DNA from 3 places in the Nitratireductor sp. OM-1 genome. Region 3 is predicted to be linked to each of the others. Evidence: riboswitches for the same ligand, from Rfam matches in the RefSeq annotation. Region 3 holds a riboswitch; each other region holds the start of a gene.
The links. A riboswitch is a leader RNA that binds a small molecule or an ion and turns the genes downstream of it on or off. The one in region 3 is predicted to bind cobalamin.

Region 1 (6,193 bases), 380 kb from region 3:
GAAGGTCAAGCGAGAAAATCACTGCATCATGTCGGAGCCGGAAAAGGCGCTCAGAAGCAGGCGCAGATACTGCACTTCCGGGTGGTTCGGCAGCCGCCGGTCGATCTCGGCAAGCTGGCGGCGCGCCGCATATTCGATATCGGCATGGGGCGGGAGGCTCAAAAGCCACTCCATGAAAGCGCGCTGCTGCGCCGGGATCGAGCCCGCGCGCAACAGCTTCATTCTGGTTGCGTCATACGCCATGGATCAGTCCCAGCTCAGCGCGCCGCCGTTCTGATATTCGATGACGCGGGTCTCGAAGAAGTTCTTCTCCTTCTTCAGATCCATCGCCTCGCTCATCCACGGGAACGGGTTTTCGGTTTCGGCGAAGACCGGAGCCAGGCCAAGCTGGGCGCAGCGGCGGTTTGCGATGAAGTGCATGTACTGCTCGCACAGCGCCGCGTTGAGACCGAGAAAGCCGCGCGGCATCGTATCCCGCCCGTAGGATGCTTCAAGTTCGGCGGCATGCGCGATCATGCCCCGCACCTCGTCCTGAAAGGCGGGCGTCCAAAGATGCGGGTTCTCGATGCGGATCTGGTTGATGACGTCGATGCCGAAGTTCAGATGGATCGATTCATCGCGCAGGATGTATTGATACTGCTCGGCGATGCCGACCATCTTGTTGCGGCGGCCAAGCGACAGGATCTGTGCGAAGCCGGTGTAGAACCACATGCCCTCGAAGATGACATAGAAGGCCACGAGGTCACGCAGGAACGCCTGATCGGCCTCCGGCGTGCCGGTCCTGAATTCGGGATCGTCCAGATGCTGCGTGAAGTCGAGCGCCCATGCCGCCTTGTCGGTGATGGAGGGCACTTCGCGATACATGTTGAACAGCTCGCCCTCGTCCAACGACAGGCTTTCCACGATGTACTGGAAAGTGTGCGTGTGGATCGCCTCCTCGAAGGCCTGACGCAGCAGATATTGCCGGCATTCGGGATTGGTGAGGTGCCGGTAGATCGCCAGAACGATGTTGTTGGCGACAAGGGATTCGGAGGCAGCGAAGAATCCGAGATTGCGCTTGATCATGCGCCGTTCGTCTTCGGTCAGGCCATCGCGCGATTTCCAGAGCGCAATGTCGGCCTGCATGGAGACCTCGGTGGGCATCCAGTGATTGTTGCAGCCGGCGAGATATTTCTCCCAGGCCCAGCGATATTTGAGCGGCAGGAGCTGGTTGACGTCGGCACGGGCGTTGATCATGCGCTTGTCATCCACCGAGACGCGGGCCGCCCCGCGCTCGATCTCGCCGAGGCCCGTGGCGTCGGCCTCGTCAGCGGCAGGGTTCGCGGCAGTGGCGGGCTGCGATTGTTCGTTCCAGTTCAGCATTTTTTTGTCTTCCGATTGGGTTTGGGCGCTACGTACCCACCTTCGTCCTTCGACAGGCTCAGGATGAGGGGGGGGCTCAGGCTCACGATGAGGGTTGGGGCGCGCTGCGCGGGATGCGAAGGCCGGGTTACTGGCAGGCTTCGCACTCGGGATCGTCGATGGCGCAGGCCCTGCCCCATGCCGCGTTCGGATCGATGGCGATGGGCGCGGCAGGAACGCTCGTGGCGGAGACGGCGTTGAGTTTGCCATCGGTTCCCTTGAGCGTGGATTTCTCCACATGGGTGGCGGAACGCGAGCGCAGGTAATAGGTCGTCTTCAGGCCCTTCCGCCATGCCAGCCGGTAGAGTTCGTCCAGCTTCTTTCCACTCGGATTGGCGATGTAGAGATTGAGCGACTGGGCCTGATCGATCCATTTCTGGCGGCGCGAGGCGGCGTCGATCAGCCAGGCGGAGTCGATCTCGAACGCGGTCGCATAGAGCGCCTTCAGATCATCCGGCACACGGTCGATCTGACCGACGGACCCATCGAAATATTTGAGATCCGACATCATGACCTCATCCCACAGACCGCGCTCTTTCAGATCATGGATCAGCGCCGCGTTCACCACGGTGAAATCGCCCGACATGTTCGATTTGACGAACAGGTTCTGGTAGGCGGGTTCGATGGACTGCGACACGCCGCAGATATTGGAGATGGTGGCGGTGGGCGCGATGGCCATGCAGTTGGAATTGCGCATGCCGGTTTTCTTCACCCGCTTGCGCAGGCTCTCCCAATCGAGCGTTGCCGCACTGTCCATCTCGACGCCCGGTCGCGCTTCTTCCAGAAGCCGGATGGAATCGATGGGCAGAACGCCCTTCGACCAGAGCGAACCGTCAAAGCTGGCATAGCGCCCGCGCTCGGCGGCAAGTTCCACCGAAGCCGCAATCGCATGATAGCCGATTGCCTCCATGCTCATATCGGCAAAGGCCACGGCCTGTTCACTCTGATAGGGAATGCGCAGCTTTTGCAGGGCATCCTGAAAGCCCATCAGGCCGAGACCGACCGGGCGATGGCACAGATTGGAATGGCGCGCCTCGGGAATGGTGTAGAAATTGATGTCGATGACATTGTCGAGCATGCGCATGGCGGTGCCGACAGTGCGCGCCAGCCGCGCCAGATCGAGCGCGCCATCGGCAATGTGATTGACGAGGTTCACCGAACCCAGATTGCAGACGGCCACCTCGTCCCTGGACGTATTGAGCGTGATTTCCGTGCACAGATTGGACGAATGAACGACGCCCACATGGCCCTGCGGCGAACGGATGTTGCACGGGTCCTTGAAGGTGATCCAGGGATGGCCGGTCTCGAACAGCATGGTGAGCATGCGCCGCCACAGATCGACCGCGCGCACGGTCTTGAAGACACGCAGCTCACCGGCCTCCGCCTTTGCCTCATAGGCTTCATAAGCCTTGCGAAACGCCTTGCCATAAAGGTCGTGCAGATCGGGCGTCTCGTCAGGCGAAAACAGCGTCCACGAACCGTCCGCCTCGACGCGTTCCATGAACAGGTCCGGCACCCAGTTGGCCGTGTTCATGTCGTGCGTGCGGCGGCGGTCGTCGCCCGTGTTCTTGCGCAGATCGAGGAACTCCTCGATGTCGATGTGCCAGCTCTCCAGATAGGCGCAGACGGCGCCCTTGCGCTTACCGCCCTGGTTGACGGCGATGGCCGTGTCATTGGCGACCTTGAGGAACGGCACGACGCCCTGGCTCTCGCCATTGGTGCCCTTGATATGCGCGCCGAGACCGCGCACCGGCGTCCAGTCATTGCCGAGACCGCCGGAATATTTGGCAAGCAGCGCATTGTCCTTCACCGCCTTGAAGATGCCGTCGAGATCGTCAGCCACCGTGGTGAGGAAGCAGGAAGAAAGCTGCGGGCGCAGCGTGCCGGAATTGAACAGGGTGGGCGTGGAGGCCATGAAGTCGAAGGACGACAGAAGATCGTAGAATTCGATGGCGCGCGCCTCGCGGTCGATCTCGCGCACGGCAAGCCCCATGGCGACACGCATGAAGAACGCCTGCGGCAACTCGAACCGAATGCCCCCGGCATGAAGGAAATAGCGGTCGTAGAGCGTCTGGAGGCCAAGGAACTGGAAGTTCAGATCACGCTCGGGCCTGAGCGCCGCGCCAAGGCGCGCCAGATCGAAACGGGCAAGCTCGGGGTCGATGAGCTCGCTGGCAATGCCGCTCGCGATAAAGTCAGGGAAATAGCTTGCATAGCGCTCCGCCATTTCGGCCTGCGTCGCCTGCTCGGGCCTGCCGGCCACAAAGGTCAAAGCCTCGCGCCGCAGCCTGTCGAGCAGAAGACGCGCGGAGACGAACGCATAGTCAGGCTCCTGCTCCACCAGCGTGCGGGCGGCAAGGATGGGCGCAAGCGACAGCTCGTCCTGACGGATACCGTCATAGAGATTGCGCCGGGTTTCCGTGAGGATCGGTTCGGAGGAAACGGTCTTGAGGCCGGCACAGGCTTCTTCGACGATTGCGGCAAGCCGCGCCTCGTCCAGCGAAACCAGCGTTCCGTCATCCGCCGTCATCTGCAGGGCGGATTGCGGGGCTTCCACACTGGCCGTCCCGGCGGCGCGTTCGCGGGCGCGCTCCTCGCGATAGAGCACATAGGCGCGGGCAACCCGATGATGCTCGCCGCGCATGAGGGCGAGTTCCACCTGATCCTGAATTTCCTCGATGTGGAACAGACGGTCGGCATCGGCCCGGCGCGTGAGCGCGGACACGACCTGTACGGCAAGCTCCTCGACAATTTCATGGACACGGCGCGAGCCAGCGGCGGTGGAACCCTCAACCGCCAGAAATGCCTTGGTCAGCGCCACCGCGATCTTTGCCGGATCGAACGGTGTGACGCCGCCACTACGGCGGATGACGCGGTAACCCGGTTCAGACGATGCGGTTTCGGTGTTTGCAGTGGAATGCGGAACCGTGGCGGTTCCGTTGGTGTGTTGTGCTTCGGTGGTGTGTTGTGCTTCAGTCGCCGGCATGTAGATCCCCGTGGCGGTTGGACGGGGGCGCGGAGACATGCGGCGCGACGGCATAGCCGTGGCGACACACGCACCACCGGGACACCCCGCCCGTGGACGTTTATTTCGTCATGGCAGGTCTCCTGGCTCGCAGGTCATCACCGCTTTCCGGCCTTCCCGATGCGCTGGGGCATCAGTGACACAAAGTGAAAGCGGCTCGCTGCTTACAGTTGCGGGGGCAGCGCCGGCCTTGCCCAGAGGCGCACCGGCTTCCCTTTTCACTTCCGATCCCACGAGGAATCGAAAGAACCATAACCCCTACAGTTGGTATCTTCTGGATATATGAAGTCAATATATTGTTTCCGGGGAAAGCAGAAACAAACTGCTGGATTATTCGCAACGCCGCTTTGGGCATGGCTCTACGGCGCGCGTGTGATCTCCTCCAGAACGGAAAAAATCCGTTCATCGTCGCATTGAGCAACGTTGAAACGCAGGAACCCGCAGGCCGAGCCTGACAGGCTGAAGGCGTTTCCAGGCGCGAGCACCACGTCCCTCTCAAGCGCATGGCGGGCAAGCGTGGCCGCATCCAGCCCGTCGGTCACCGCCGCCATCATTCTGTGCGTGGCAGGCGCAAGATTTTCCGCCGGGCGCTCAGGCGCGCCGGCGGCAGTTGGTCAAGATCTCAGGCGAAACTCGACGTCTTGAGGAATTCGGCAAGGCGTTCGGTCTGCGGCTTCAGGAACATCACCTTCGGATCCCCCTCCTCGCCGATTACCCCCTGGTTCATGAAGATGACGCGGGAGGAAACCTCGAAAGCGAAGCGCATTTCGTGGGTGACCAGAAGCATGCTCATGCCATCGGCAGCCAGATCCTTGATCACCTGAAGCACTTCGCCCACCAGTTCGGGATCAAGCGCAGACGTTACCTCATCAAAGAGCATGAGGCGCGGGTTCATGGCGATGGCGCGGGCAATGGCCACGCGCTGCTGCTGACCGCCGGACAGCTGGCCGGGGTAGTGATCCGCGCGCTGGCCGAGACCGACGCGCTCGAGCCATTTTTCCGCGACGCTGCGCGCCTCGTCGCGCGCCATCTTCTTCACCTTGATCAGGCCGAGCATGACATTGGATGCTGCGGTCATGTGCGGGAACAGGTTGAACTGCTGGAAGGCCATGCCCGTCAGCGCGCGCTGGCGGGCGATTTCCTTCTCGCTCTTGCGAACGCGCACGCCGTTGCGCTCTTCATAGCCGATGGGTTCGCCATCGATGAGGATACGGCCGCCCTGAAAATCCTCCAGCATGTTGATGCAGCGCAGCATGGTTGTCTTGCCGGAGCCCGACGAACCGATGATCGAGATCACCTCGCCCTGCTGCATGGTGCAGTCGACGCCCTTGAGCACCTCCACCGAACCGTAGCGCTTGCGCAGGGCCTGAATTTCAAGAAGGTTCTTCGTCATGTCGGGTACTCTCAGGATGGAACAGACACCTTGCGCTCGACATATTTGCCGAAGCGCTCGATGGCGTAATTGATGGCGAAGTAGAGAAGGCCGGCCAGGAAATAGAACTCCAGGCTCATGAAATTGCGCGAGATGATCTCCTGCGTGCGGAGCAGAAGCTCGGCCACGCCGATGACGGACAGAAGCGTGGACGCCTTGACCATCTCCGCAGCCGTGTTCACCCAGGTGGGCAGCATCTGGCGCAGCGCCTGCGGCCACAGAACCGAAGTGAAGGTCTGGCTGAAGGTGAGGCCGATGGCCTTGGCCGCTTCTGTCTGCCCGGCCGGAATGGCCTGCAGCGCGCCGCGCACGATTTCCCCCACATGCGAGGAGCA
Region 2 (6,193 bases), on a different replicon from region 3:
CGCTTGCCAGCAGCATGGAGCGATAAAAGAGGACCGGTACGACAGGCCTGTCGGCATTCGCACCGGCCGGGAAGAAGGATGGCTCAACAATGCCATGGCCCGGTGCATAGAAGCCGGCCTTGGCCACCGATTCCGCCTCCGGCGCTTCGATGTCCCGCCCCGCAAGGCGCGCCAGTTGCATGGTCAGCGCGCGCATATTGTCCGGTCCGCCTTCGCGGAAGCAGGCGAGCAGCGCCGCGCGCGCTTCCGGCGAAACGGTGGAGCGCTCGGCCAGGCGCGGGTCGTCCTGATGGCATTCGCCGGGAAGCAGCGCCAGCGCGATGCCCTTTTGCCGGGCCAGTGCTGAAAGCCGGTCGCAGCCATAGCGCCACCACTCATAGCCGCCCAGCACCCGCACCAGAATGACGCGGGCATGCGCTGCCGTGTTGTCGATCCACAGATCGACCGACATGGGGTGTCTCAGGTCGCGCAGCGCGGCAAGACGCAGCGCGGGCAGGGCCTCACGCTGCACCTGCCATGCAGAGGCAATCCCCGCCAGATCGCTGTCGGTGAACGACAGCGCCACCATGTCCGCCGGCGACTGCTGCAGATCGACAGGCTCGATCAGATCGTCGAGTGAGGCACTGGTGGTGGCGAGGATGTGCATCGGATCAGGCCGAGAGAAGGCTTTCGATACGCGCGCGGTCGATGCCCTTGAGGCCGATCACCACGAGCCGTGTCTCGGCGGCTTCGCCGGCCTTCCACGGGCGGTCATAGTGGTGCGAGACGCGCGGGCCGACCGCCTGCACCTGCAGACGCATGGGCTTGCCCTTCACATGCGCAAAGCCCTTGAGGCGCAGAACCTCGCCGGTTTCCACCGCCGCATTGACCCGCGCTTCCAGATCTTCCGGCCTGAGCACCGGCGGCAGGTCGACAACGAATGTGTCGAAATCGTCATGCTCATGGTCATGCGCATCGTCGTGATGCGTCTTGCGGTTCTCGATGTCGTCCTCGACGGCAAGCCCGAGACCCAGCAGCAGGGCAGGGTCCACCTTGCCATGCGCGCTCGGCACGATCTGCACATTGCGCGACAGATGCCCCGCAATCCGCGCGCGGGCGCGCCCGGCGGCCTCCTCATCCAGAAGATCGTTCTTCGACAGAACGATCAGGTCAGCGCAGGCCACCTGGTCGTCGAACACTTCTTCGATCGGATCATCATGGTCGAGCGAATCGTCGGCTGCGCGCTGTGCATCCAGCGCGTCCAAGTCAGCAGCCACCTGGCCGTCGGCAAGCGCCGGCCCGTCCACCACGGCAATAACGCCATCGACCGTCACGCGGTTCTTGATTGCCGGCCACTGAAAGGCCTGCACCAGCGGCTTTGGCAGCGCCAGACCGGACGTCTCGATCAGGATGTGATCGACCTTCGGCTCACGTGCGAGGATCTGGTCGAGCGCCGGCACGAAATCATCGGCAACCGTGCAGCAGATGCAGCCATTGGCCAGTTCGAGAACGTTTTCCTCGGGGCAATTGTCCAGCCCGCAGCTCTTCAGCACCTCGCCATCGATGCCGGCATCGCCGAACTCGTTGACGATGATCGCCAGCCGCTTGCCATGCGCGCCTTCCAGAACATTGCGGATCAGCGTCGTCTTGCCGGCGCCGAGAAAGCCGGTCACGACGGTGCAGGGAACCCGGTCGAAACTCGTGGTCATGGGATATCCTTCAGGTGATGGAGTGTGGAGAACGATAAGACGCGGGTGAGGGGCGCACGGGCCTTTTGCGGCCGCGTACTGGCAGAGACACCATGAATGGTCGGGAGAAGGCGCGCAGCGGCGCTGTCAGCAGTCACAATGCACACTCCTTGCCCGGGACACCCGCCAGGCGGTCAGGATTTCATTCGCAGACGGCAGGTTTCCTGGCTCACGGGTCGATGCGCTCTCCAGCCTTCCCAGGGCAAACCCCAGTGGCGTGTCAGGTGCGCTCTCCGCTTACAGTTGCGGGGACAGCTGCGGCATTGGGCAAGGCCCGCACCGCATTCCCTCTAAGGATCAAGACCTACCAATCAGGCCGACCATTGCGGTCATATTGACAGGTACTGATCCAAGCCCTCTCCATTGCGGGAGAAGGACCGTCTGCTGCGCATTTACGGCTCGCCCGCCACGTCTGTCAATGCGGGCAACAAAGCGTTTGCGGGGCGTGGCGATTCTTGTATGCTCCGCCCGCTGTCGGTTCCGCTGAAGCGGACCCAGAGGGAACGTGGTGCGGCGCAAAAGCGCCAAAACCACGGCTGCCCCCGCAACTGTAAGCGGAGAGCGTTTTCCTGATCGCCACTGAGGCATGACGCCTTGGGAAGGCTGGAAAGCGCATCGACCCGTGAGCCAGGAAACCTGCCGACGGCCTGAAAGAAGCACCGTAACCCTCGGGTGGAGGGGAAAGGACCGGACATGAACACGCGTTTCCTGCGCACTTTTTCCGCATTCGCTTTTGCATCGCTCTTCGCAACCAGCGCCCAGGCCCATCACGCCATGGACGGGCAGACGCCCACGACCCTTTACGAAGGGCTGGTTTCAGGGCTCGCCCATCCTGTGATCGGGCTCGATCATCTGGCCTTCATCGTCGCTGCCGGCCTGTTTGCCGCCGTCGCCGGCATGAGCCTTTTTGCGCCGCTTCTCTTTGTTGCCGGCTCGCTTGTCGGTGTTGGCCTGCACCTGATGCTGCTCGATCTTCCGGCAGCCGAAATCGTCATCGCGGCAAGCGTTCTTGCTGGCGGTTGGCTTCTGGCGCGCGGTCGGGCCGTGGAAAGCCACATGCTCGTCTTCGCCCTGTTCCTGGTGGTCGGCGTGTTCCATGGCTATGCCTTCGGCGAAGCCATTGTCGGCAGCGAACAGACGCCGCTCATCGCCTATCTCGCAGGCCTTGCCGCAATCCAGAGCGCCATCGCGCTTGGCGTCTATTTTCTCGTCCGCTCGCGCGGCTGGGCGGTTGAGGCCATGCAGCCCCGGCTTGCTGGCGCCGCCATTGTCGGTGTCGGCATAACCTTCCTTGCCGGACAACTTGTCGGCTGAGCCGGCGGATCTGACGATGCGTTCACTTCATTTCGTTCTGGGCGGCGCGCGCTCCGGCAAGAGCCGCCATGCCGAAACGCTGATCGAAGCCGCGCCCGCACCCTGGCACTACATCGCCACGGCCCAGGCCTTCGATGACGAAATGCGCGAGCGCATCGCCATTCACCGCGCGCGGCGCAAAGGGGCAGTGGCGGGGCCGGGGGAAGTAGCGGGGGCGTGGCAGACGCACGACGCCCCGCTCGACCTGCCGGGCGTGCTTCAAACCCTGCCGGCCCGCGAAACGGTTCTGGTCGATTGCCTCACCCTGTGGCTCAGCAATCTCATGCTCAACGACCATGCGCTAAAACCTGCCGCCGAGCGACTGCTTGCAGCTCTTGCCGCAAGAGAGGGAACCACAGTTCTCGTTTCCAATGAGGTCGGCTTCGGCATCGTGCCAGAAACCCCGCTCGGACGCCGTTTTCGCGATGAGGCGGGGTTCCTGAACCAGAAAGTCGCCGCCGTTGCCGACAGCGTCACGCTGGTGGTTGCCGGCCTGCCCATGAAAGTGAAGTGACATGCGAGAGATCGACGCAAACGAAGCCGAGCGCCACAAGGCAAAGATGGCCAAACGCAAGGCCGTTCAGGATGCCGAGGTGCGCGACAAGACGGTCGAGAAGGGGCTTCTGATCGTCAATACGGGGCCGGGCAAAGGCAAGTCCACCGCTGCCTTCGGTCTTGCGCTGCGCATGCTCGGCCATGGCCGCCGCGTCGGTGTCGTGCAGTTCATCAAGGGCGCATGGCATTGCGGTGAGAAGGATGCCTTCGCCGCCTTTGGCGATCAGGTCTCCTGGCACACGATGGGCGAGGGCTTCACTTGGGAAACACAGGATCTCGAGCGCGACATCGCCGCCGCCGAGCGGGCGTGGGGAAAGGCCGAGGAACTGATGGCCGATCCGACCATCGGTCTTGTCGTTCTCGACGAGCTGAACATCGCACTGCGCTACGACTATCTCGATCTTGAACGCGTCGTGACCACGCTGACCAACCGGCGCGACGACCTTCATGTGGTCGTGACCGGCCGCAACGCCAAGCCAGCACTCACCGAGGCCGCCGACCTCGTCACCGAAATGGGGCAGGTAAAACACCACTTCGCCGCTGGCGTGAAAGCGCAGAAGGGCATCGAGTTCTAGATCGCCTGCTTTGAGGTGGTGCGTGGTCGACAAGCTCACCATGAGGGAGGGAGAGACACAGCAACTGCGTCCTCCATGTTGATGAACAGGCTTGCCAGTCGCCACCTCCCTCATGGTGAGCTTGTCGAACCACGCACAACGCAGCTGCCAGAAGATCAGAGAGCGTGGCAAACGCGCCCCACGCCTTCGCCTCAATCCGCCAATCTCAGAAAGCCAGATGCCAGAGCCCGGCGGCAAGCGCCAAAAGCCCGATCAAAAGCCCGTCCGCAATCCGATAGAGCGTGAGCGCCCGGCGGATGTCGCCGGCATTGGCGGCGCGGCGGCCGCCATCGCCCATCACCGCATCATCCACCACCTCGCCGCCATAGCGGCGCGGGCCGGCAAGGGCGAGGCCCAGCGCGCCCGCCATCGCCGCTTCCGGCCAGCCGGCATTGGGCGAACGATGATGGCGCGCATCACGGCGCACCGCCCGCCATGCCGCTCCAGCCGAGGCGTCGCGCATGAAGAACGCAGCGGTAATGAAGAGAAACGCCGTCAGGCGCGAAGCGGGCAGGTTGATCAGATCGTCAAAACGCGCCGCCGCCCAGCCGAAATGAAGATGCCGCGCGGTCTTGTGGCCGATCATGGAATCGGCCGTGTTCGCAGCCTTGTAGAGCGCGCCGCCCGCCAGTCCGCCAACCGCCAGCCAGAACACCGGCGCAACCACGCCGTCGGAGCAGTTTTCGGCAAGGCTCTCGATGGCCGCGCGCGAAACCCCGGCCTCGTCGAGGCTTTCAGGATCGCGGCCAACGATCTGCGAAACCGCTTTTCGGCCTTCCGGAAGCCCGCCGGTGTCCAGCCCGTCCGCCACCGCTTTCACATGGCTTGCAAGGCTCCGCTGGGCGATCAGAGAACTGCCGGCAAGCGCGGCGACCAGCAGCCCGGCCCAGCCGGAAAGGGCCGTCTGGATCAACCAGCCGGCAAGACCTGCGAGCATCAGAATGACGACCAGCGAAAGCACGCCATTCAGGCGGCGCGCACCGGGCGAAAGGGTTTCAACATTGCATCGCGCGTCCGCCAGCGCGATAAGACGGCCAATCCAGGTGACGGGATGACCGATCAGGCGAAAGAGCCGCTGCGGATAACCGATGGCGAGCTCGACCAGCATGGATGAAAGGGCGATCAGAATGGACATCAGGCCTCGACTGGCTGACCGGGCGGCGGAGAAGGTAACCGATCACGGCGGCAGTCTCGTTCGGGCTTCGGCGCAGTTTCCAGACGCGCCGACGCCCTGGCTCGACCTGTCCACCGGCATCAACCCGCACCCCTATCCTGTTTCGCCCCTGCCTGCCAGCGCCGTCGAGCGCCTGCCCGAAGAAGCCGACATTGCCGCGCTGACCGCGCACGCGGCCCGGCATTACGGCGCGCCGTCTTCGGCAAACGTCATCGCCGCGCCCGGAACGCAGCTTCTTCTCCCGCTGGTCGCATCGCTTCTGGCACCCGGCCCGGCCCGCATTCTCGGCCCCACCTATGCCGAACACGCGCGCGCAGCCGCACTGGCCGGCCATGCGGTCGAAGAGGTGGAGAGCTTCGATGCGCTTCGTGGCGCGCGGCTCGCCGTGGTGGTCAATCCAAACAATCCCGACGGGCGGCTGATCGGTCGAAGTGACCTTCTGGATCTCGCCGCAAGCCTGCGCGCTGATGGCGGCGTTCTGGTGGTCGATGAGGCCTTCATGGATGTTGGCCCGCAGGCCGAGAGCCTCGCCGGCGATGTGGAAGCCGGCAACATCCTCGTGCTGCGCTCGTTCGGAAAGTTCTTCGGTCTCGCAGGCCTGCGCCTGGGGTTCGCGCTCACCTCCACTGAACGCGCCCAAAAACTCTCAGGCTGGCTCGGTCCGTGGGCTGTTGCAGGGCCGGCGCTCCACGCCGGGCTCGAGGCGCTTGCAGACCATAACTGGCAAAGCGCCATGCGCCAGAGGCTCGCGACGGAGCGCTTGCGTCTCG
Region 3 (6,193 bases):
CAGGCCGCAGTCCGGATTGACCCAGATCTGCTCCCCGGCAAGGCGCTGGCGCGCCAGCGAAAGCAGCGCAGTCATCTCACCGATTTCGGGGACGCGCGGCGAGTGGATGTCGTAGACGCCTGGTCCGATCTCATTGGGATATTTGAAGGTCTTGAAGGCATCGAGCAATTCCATCCTCGAGCGCGATGTCTCGATGGAGATCACATCCGCGTCCATGGCGGCGATGGCGTCGATTATGTCGTTGAACTCCGAATAGCACATATGGGTGTGAATCTGGGTTTCATCCGAAACCCCACTGGCCGAAATGCGGAAGCTCTCCACTGCCCAGTCGAGATAGTGCTTCCAGTCCGCATGGCGTAGCGGCAGGCCTTCGCGCAGGGCCGCTTCGTCGATCTGGATAATGCGCGCACCCGCTGCCTCAAGGTCACGGACCTCGTCGCGAATGGCAAGCGCGATCTGCCGGCAGGTCTCGCTACGCGGAATGTCGTCGCGCACGAAAGACCAGTTGAGAATGGTCACAGGGCCAGTCAGCATGCCCTTGACCGGCCTGTCCGTCAGCGACTGGGCATATTGCCACCACGAAACGGTCATCGGAGTGGGCCTGGATACGTCGCCGTAGATAACCGGCGGTCTGACATAGCGCGATCCATAGCTTTGCACCCAGGCGTGCTGGGTGAAGGCGAAGCCGGAAAGTTGCTCGCCGAAATACTGAACCATGTCGTTGCGCTCGAACTCGCCATGGACCAGCACATCGAGGCCGACGTCCTCCTGCCAGCGAATCGTCGCTTCGGTTTCCTTCTTCAGGAACGTGTCGTAGTCGACAAAGCTAAGCTCGCCGCGTGCATGTGCGGCTCTTGCCTTGCGAACCTCTGGCGTCTGCGGGAAGGAGCCGATCGTGGTGGTCGGAAAGGCGGGCAGGCCTAGCCGGGTAGCCTGCAGCTTCTGGCGCTCGACAAACGTGGCGCCGCGCGTCTTCATCTCGTCGTTGATCCGCGCCATGCGGCCCTGAACCAGAGGGTCGCTGACCTTGGGTGAGGCGTGCCGCGCGGCGACGGCATCGGCTGCTGCTTTCAGGGCTCCGGCAACGTCTGCTCCGTTCCCGGACAGAACATCGGAGAGCACATGAAGCTCGTCCATTTTCTGCAGGGCGAATGCAAGCCAGGAGCGCAGGTCGGCGTCGAGCGTGGTTTCCAGTTCCAGATCGATGGGGACATGGAGCAGCGAGCAGGACGGAGCGAGCTGGACCATCGCTGCGCCGCGCGCCTTGACGACGGGCCCGAGCCTGTCTGCGAGGGAAGCCAGATCAGCGCGCCAGATGTTGCGGCCGTTGATCACGCCAAGCGAAAGAACCAGATCCGGCCGCGCAGCGGCGAGCACCGCGTCGAGTTGCTCCGGCGCGCGAACGAGGTCCAGGTGAAGGCCGGCCACAGGCAGGGAAAGCGCGGTTTCCAGATTGCCGCCGAGCCCGCCGAAATAGGTTGCAAGCATGATCCGGCGATCTGGGGCAGCGGCTGCAAGCTTCTGATAGGCAAGCCGATAGGCATCCTGTTCGTTGGGAATGAGGTCGGTGATGAGGGCCGGCTCATCAATCTGTACCCAGTCCGCTCCGGCCTCCTTCAGCTTGCGAAGCAGTTCTTCATAAACAGGCAGCAGGCGGGGCAGAAGCGCAAGCGGATCGTAGCCTGCATCGCTGGACTTGCCGAGTTTGAGGAAGGTGATCGGACCAAGGAGTACGGGCCGGGTATGGATGCCGAGCGCTTTTGCTTCAAGAAACTCATCCAGCGGCTTGGTGGAGGAGAGGGCGAAGACCTGGTCGTCGGTGAATTCCGGCACCATGTAGTGGTAATTGGTGTCGAACCATTTGGTCATTTCCTGCGCTTTGTGGCCGCCGGAGTGGCCGGGGTGCCCGGGGTGCTCGCATCCTGCATCCCTGAAGCCCTGGCTGCCGCGCGCCATTGCGAAATAGACGTCAAGCGGCACCGGGCCACCCTGCCAGCCATAGTCTGCCGGAACCGCGCCGACCATCACACTGGTGTCCAGCACCTGATCGTAGAGTGAGAAATCATTGGAAGGGATGATTGCAACGCCACGATCGCGCTGCTCCTTCCAGTTCTCGGCCCTGAGTTCCCTTGCAGTCTGGAGAAGGGTTTCTGCGCTGCTTTTGCCGGACCAATGGCTTTCAAGGGCGAGTTTCAGTTCTCGGCGGCGGCCGATACGCGGCACGCCGAGCGTGGAGACAGGAATTGAACGTTCAGACATGGCACACCCGATGCTGTTTGGGGCAGGGGGGGGCGTACGCAGACCGCGGCCTGAACGGCCGCCGCATGACGAACACCGGACACCCCGCCCGTTGACGTTGTTTCGTCATGGCAGGTCTCCTGGCTCACGGGTCTCGGCCTTGATCCGTCTTCCCGGACGTCTGTCCAGTGACTTGAATGGATTTCGGCTCGCCGCTGACAGTTGCGGGGGCAGCGCCGGATTTGAACCGGCTTCCCTCTTAGCCCGAATCCGCCTGAAGGCAGGTTCGAGAACCACGACGCGCCCAGATTCCTCGCGATGCGGCGGAAAGTCAAGAATGATATAAAGAAATGTTTATGTCTTTACGTCTTGTCTGAGAGGTGATGTGCCTCTCTATTTTAGTTGTCGGGAAATTCTGTTCCGGAGTTGGTCCGCGTGCGCGTGCGGGTCGGCGGGCAGAAGGTTGACAGGCGCGGGTCTGCGTATACTTTTCGAAGCGGTCAAGGTTCCGTCGGCAGACCTGTCTCGGTCGGCGGCTAAGAGGGAATCCGGTTCAAATCCGGAGCTGACCCGCAACTGTGAGCGACGAGCTGCTTTGCCGATCATGTCACTGGCGTTATGCCGGGAAGACGGGTGAAGCTGTGATGAGCCGCAAGCCAGGAGACCTGCCTGATCGTGTGAAGTTCCGTGGTCGGGATATGCCACAGGAGCGCGTGCTTCGGAATATCCGGTTCCGACGCGCGATCTCCCTGCCGTTCCCGGTCGCATCAGCTCGAGGAATGGCAGTGGATACGAGTGCATTATTGAACGAAGGGCAGGGAAGCCGCGCGATCCTGCTTCTTGCAAAGTCGGCTTTTGCTGCTGCACCTCATGGCGAGATGGCGCGCCTCGCTGAAATGGCCGCAGGTTTTGAAGGTGTGACGGCGGTGCAGTACTGCTTCTCCGAACAGGGGACGCCGTCCTTGCGGTCCGCACTTCTGGAGCTGCGGGCAGAACATCATTCTGAGATCGTGATTGTCCCGCTCCTGCTTCCGATGGAGCCGAGCTTCCGGAACTGGCTGTCGAAATCGCTCCGGCGCTGGCAAGCCGAAACATCCGGCGGCTGGCCCCCCATCCGCATAGCATCCGACATTGCCCGCAGCGCACATTTTGAACGGCTTCTTGGCGGTCTCATCGGCGATATTGCTCAGGAGCCGGCCGTTCCTCCCGCTGAAACTCCGGTACGGGAAGGCTCTCTGGTGCCGGCGCAGAAAAGACGGGTTCTGGTGTGTGAGGGCGGGGCGTGCAACGCCGCCGGGGCGGACGTTCTGTGGTGTCATTTGCGCAACCGGCAGAAGGAACTGAACCTGCGCAACACGGGGGATGGCACCATGACTGCGAAAGCAACCTGTCTCGGCCCCTGCAATCTCGCGCCGGTTCTTCAGGTATTTCCCGAAGGCGCCTATTACGGTGGCGTGAATGAGGATGCGATAGACCGCATCATTGAAGAGCACCTGCTTGGGGGACGCGTTGTCGCCGATTTCGCCTATGAGCCGACCGGTCGCAAACAGCGGCTTCGCGGGACTTTAAACAGGTAATGGTAGCGGCGGGGAGGAAAACGGTTGGCCTTGCAGGTCCGATCAGGTTAACGATTGCGCGCCACGGTTCCGCAACGTCGGATGAAACGGGAACGCAGGACGGGTTCGTCCCAGTCTGCGGCTGCCCTCGCAACTGTAGGCGGCGAGTTCGGTATCGATCCACTGGTCAGTCGGCCGGGAAGGGATATTCGAACGCTTGAGCCGCGAGCCAGGAGACCGGCCTTGGCGCAAACGCAATTGTCGGCGAGGTGTCCGGCAAGAGGGTAGCGTAGACCGGTCTCGCGGGGTGCAAGGACGCCCTGCGGCGCATTCGGTCGATGCGGGCGCTCTTTCACGCACCTCCCGGCGCCCCGTGTCGATCGAGGTGATCATGTTGTTCAAGTCCGTTCTCGGCGCTGCCATTGTCGCGCTGTCACTCTCCCAATCCGCTTTCGCAGAAACCATTACCGATGATGTCGGGCGTCAGGTCGATGTCGACCTGCCCGTCAAGCGCGCTGTGATCTTCAACCGCTATTCGGTTGAATTCGCGCGCGCCATCGGCGCCATCGAGCAGGTGGTTGGCACCGGCGCCAGCACCTATCGCGATCCTGCCTACTGGCCGGAATTCGGCCCCGACGACGTGGTGGGCCAGGGGCAGAGCGAGCCCAATTACGAGGCCATCATCGCCAAGAAGCCGGATCTCGTCATTCTGCCGCGCAACGGCGTTTACGAGGAGGCGGCGCGCCAGCTTGAGCCATTCGGAATTCCGGTTCTGGTCGTAACCTCCTGGGATACGCTCAAGCATGTCGAGAACGTCAAGCTGATGGGCAAACTCTTCGGTCGCGAAGAGCGGGCGGCCGATCTCGCTGCCTATTATGAGGATTACAAAGCGCTTCTGGCCGAGCGGCTTGAGGGCGTCGAGCCGGTGCCGGTTTATCTGGAGGAGAAGCGCCCGCTGGTGACGGTCACGCCGGGCTCTGGCTGGCACGACATGATCGAAGCCGGTGGCGGCAGGAACGTTTTTGGCGAAATCGTCATTGAGGACGAGCCGGCCGCGCGTGGCAATCCCAACGCCTTCACCATCGATCCGGAGGAACTGGTCGCGCGCGTGCCGTCGCTGATCGTGAAGCTGGAACCGGGCGCTTACACGACCATCCCCCAAGAGCAGTACAAGACGACATGGGACGGGCTGATGGCGCGTGAGGAAATCCGCGCCACGCCGGCGGCAGAGGCGAAGAACGTCCACGTCATCAACTACTACCTCGCCGGCGGCTCCTCGAAGATCACCGGCGCGCTGCAGATCGCCAAATGGGCGCATCCAGAGCTGTTCAAGGATGTCGATCCGGAAGAGGCCATGCGTCGCTGGATCGAGGACTTCCAGGGACTGCCCTATCAGCCGGGCATGACCTATCAGGGCGACTTCTGAGCAAGCTGACATGACGGGGCGGGGCCGATGACCGATACGCTTGAAACCGAAGCCGGGGGTACAGGTGCCGCCTCGGTCGAAAAAGGCAGGGGCCTTGCCGCCCGGTATCGGGAGGGCGGACGGCGACGCATTCTGCTGATCGCCCTGTCATTCGCGCTTTTGATGATTGCCGCCGCAGCGGTTTCCGTACGTGGCATCAACGATACAAGTGTCGGAACGCTTGCGCTCGTTCTCATGGAGCGGGCAAGCCTCGGCTATCTGCCGGGATCATCGGACGAACAGGCGGCGCGGGTTCTGCTTTACCTGCGCCTGCCGCGTGTGGTGATGGCGCTGGTGGCCGGCGCCGCCCTGTCCGTGTCCGGCGTTCTCATGCAGGCCATTACCCGCAATCCGCTCGTCAGTCCCTATACGATCGGCGTGTCCTCGGCTGCCGGTTTCGGGGCTTCCGTCGCCATCATGTTCGGTATCGGTCTTCAGGCGGCAGGCGTCTATTTCGTCCCCCTGTCGGCCTTTGTCTGTGCGCTTCTGTGCGCGCTCGCCGTTTTTTCGTTGAGCTGGTGGCGGGGCATGGGGGCACAGGCGATGATCCTCACCGGCATTGCGCTGATGTATCTGTTCAGCGCATTGACCGCTGCGGTCCAGTTTGTCGCCACCGAAGAGCAGCTGGCCCGTGTCGTGCACTGGACGTTTGGCAGCCTCAACGGGGTGCAGTGGGATGCGGTCGGTCTGTGCGCCGCTGTTCTCTTCGCGGTGCTCATTCCGATCCAGGCAAGGGCCTGGCAGCTCAACGCACTCACCGTCGCCGGCGATGATGTCGCGCGTTCGCTGGGCGTCGATGTGCGGCGTCTGCGCACCTTCGCCATTCTCTTTTCCGTCGTCTCCGCAGCCTCGGTCATCAGCTTTGTGGGCGTCATCGGGTTCGTTGGACTGATCGGGCCGCATCTGGCACGTATGATGATCGGCGGTGATCACC

Region 1: it holds a riboswitch for cobalamin, as region 3 does, so the genes downstream of both, DEJ54_RS01915 (ribonucleoside-diphosphate reductase subunit alpha) here and metE (5-methyltetrahydropteroyltriglutamate--homocysteine S-methyltransferase) in region 3, are expected to answer to the same signal.
Region 2: it holds a riboswitch for cobalamin, as region 3 does, so the genes downstream of both, DEJ54_RS22705 (HupE/UreJ family protein) here and metE (5-methyltetrahydropteroyltriglutamate--homocysteine S-methyltransferase) in region 3, are expected to answer to the same signal.

The regions. Positions count from the first base shown of each region.
Region 1 covers NZ_CP029208.1:423,625-429,817, forward strand. Annotated here, with positions in the region: gene DEJ54_RS01905 (hypothetical protein) at 19-243, opposite strand; gene DEJ54_RS01910 (ribonucleotide-diphosphate reductase subunit beta) at 247-1,362, opposite strand; gene DEJ54_RS01915 (ribonucleoside-diphosphate reductase subunit alpha) at 1,490-4,387, opposite strand; cobalamin riboswitch at 4,482-4,695, opposite strand; partial or broken gene DEJ54_RS01920 (PLP-dependent aminotransferase family protein) at 4,786-4,962, opposite strand; gene DEJ54_RS01930 (amino acid ABC transporter ATP-binding protein) at 5,049-5,819, opposite strand; gene DEJ54_RS01935 (amino acid ABC transporter permease) at 5,831-6,193, opposite strand, start outside.
Region 2 covers NZ_CP029209.1:772,322-778,514, forward strand. Annotated here, with positions in the region: gene cobN (cobaltochelatase subunit CobN) at 1-646, opposite strand, end outside; gene cobW (cobalamin biosynthesis protein CobW) at 651-1,688, opposite strand; cobalamin riboswitch at 1,864-2,067, opposite strand; cobalamin riboswitch at 2,186-2,386, shown strand; gene DEJ54_RS22705 (HupE/UreJ family protein) at 2,421-3,041, shown strand; gene cobU (bifunctional adenosylcobinamide kinase/adenosylcobinamide-phosphate guanylyltransferase) at 3,058-3,594, shown strand; gene cobO (cob(I)yrinic acid a,c-diamide adenosyltransferase) at 3,596-4,210, shown strand; gene cbiB (adenosylcobinamide-phosphate synthase CbiB) at 4,416-5,384, opposite strand; gene cobD (threonine-phosphate decarboxylase CobD) at 5,377-6,193, shown strand, end outside.
Region 3 covers NZ_CP029208.1:48,465-54,657, reverse strand. Annotated here, with positions in the region: gene metE (5-methyltetrahydropteroyltriglutamate--homocysteine S-methyltransferase) at 1-2,259, opposite strand, end outside; cobalamin riboswitch at 2,351-2,551, opposite strand; cobalamin riboswitch at 2,725-2,926, shown strand; gene DEJ54_RS00240 ((2Fe-2S) ferredoxin domain-containing protein) at 3,024-3,815, shown strand; cobalamin riboswitch at 3,863-4,055, shown strand; gene DEJ54_RS00235 (ABC transporter substrate-binding protein) at 4,186-5,220, shown strand; gene DEJ54_RS00230 (iron ABC transporter permease) at 5,248-6,193, shown strand, end outside.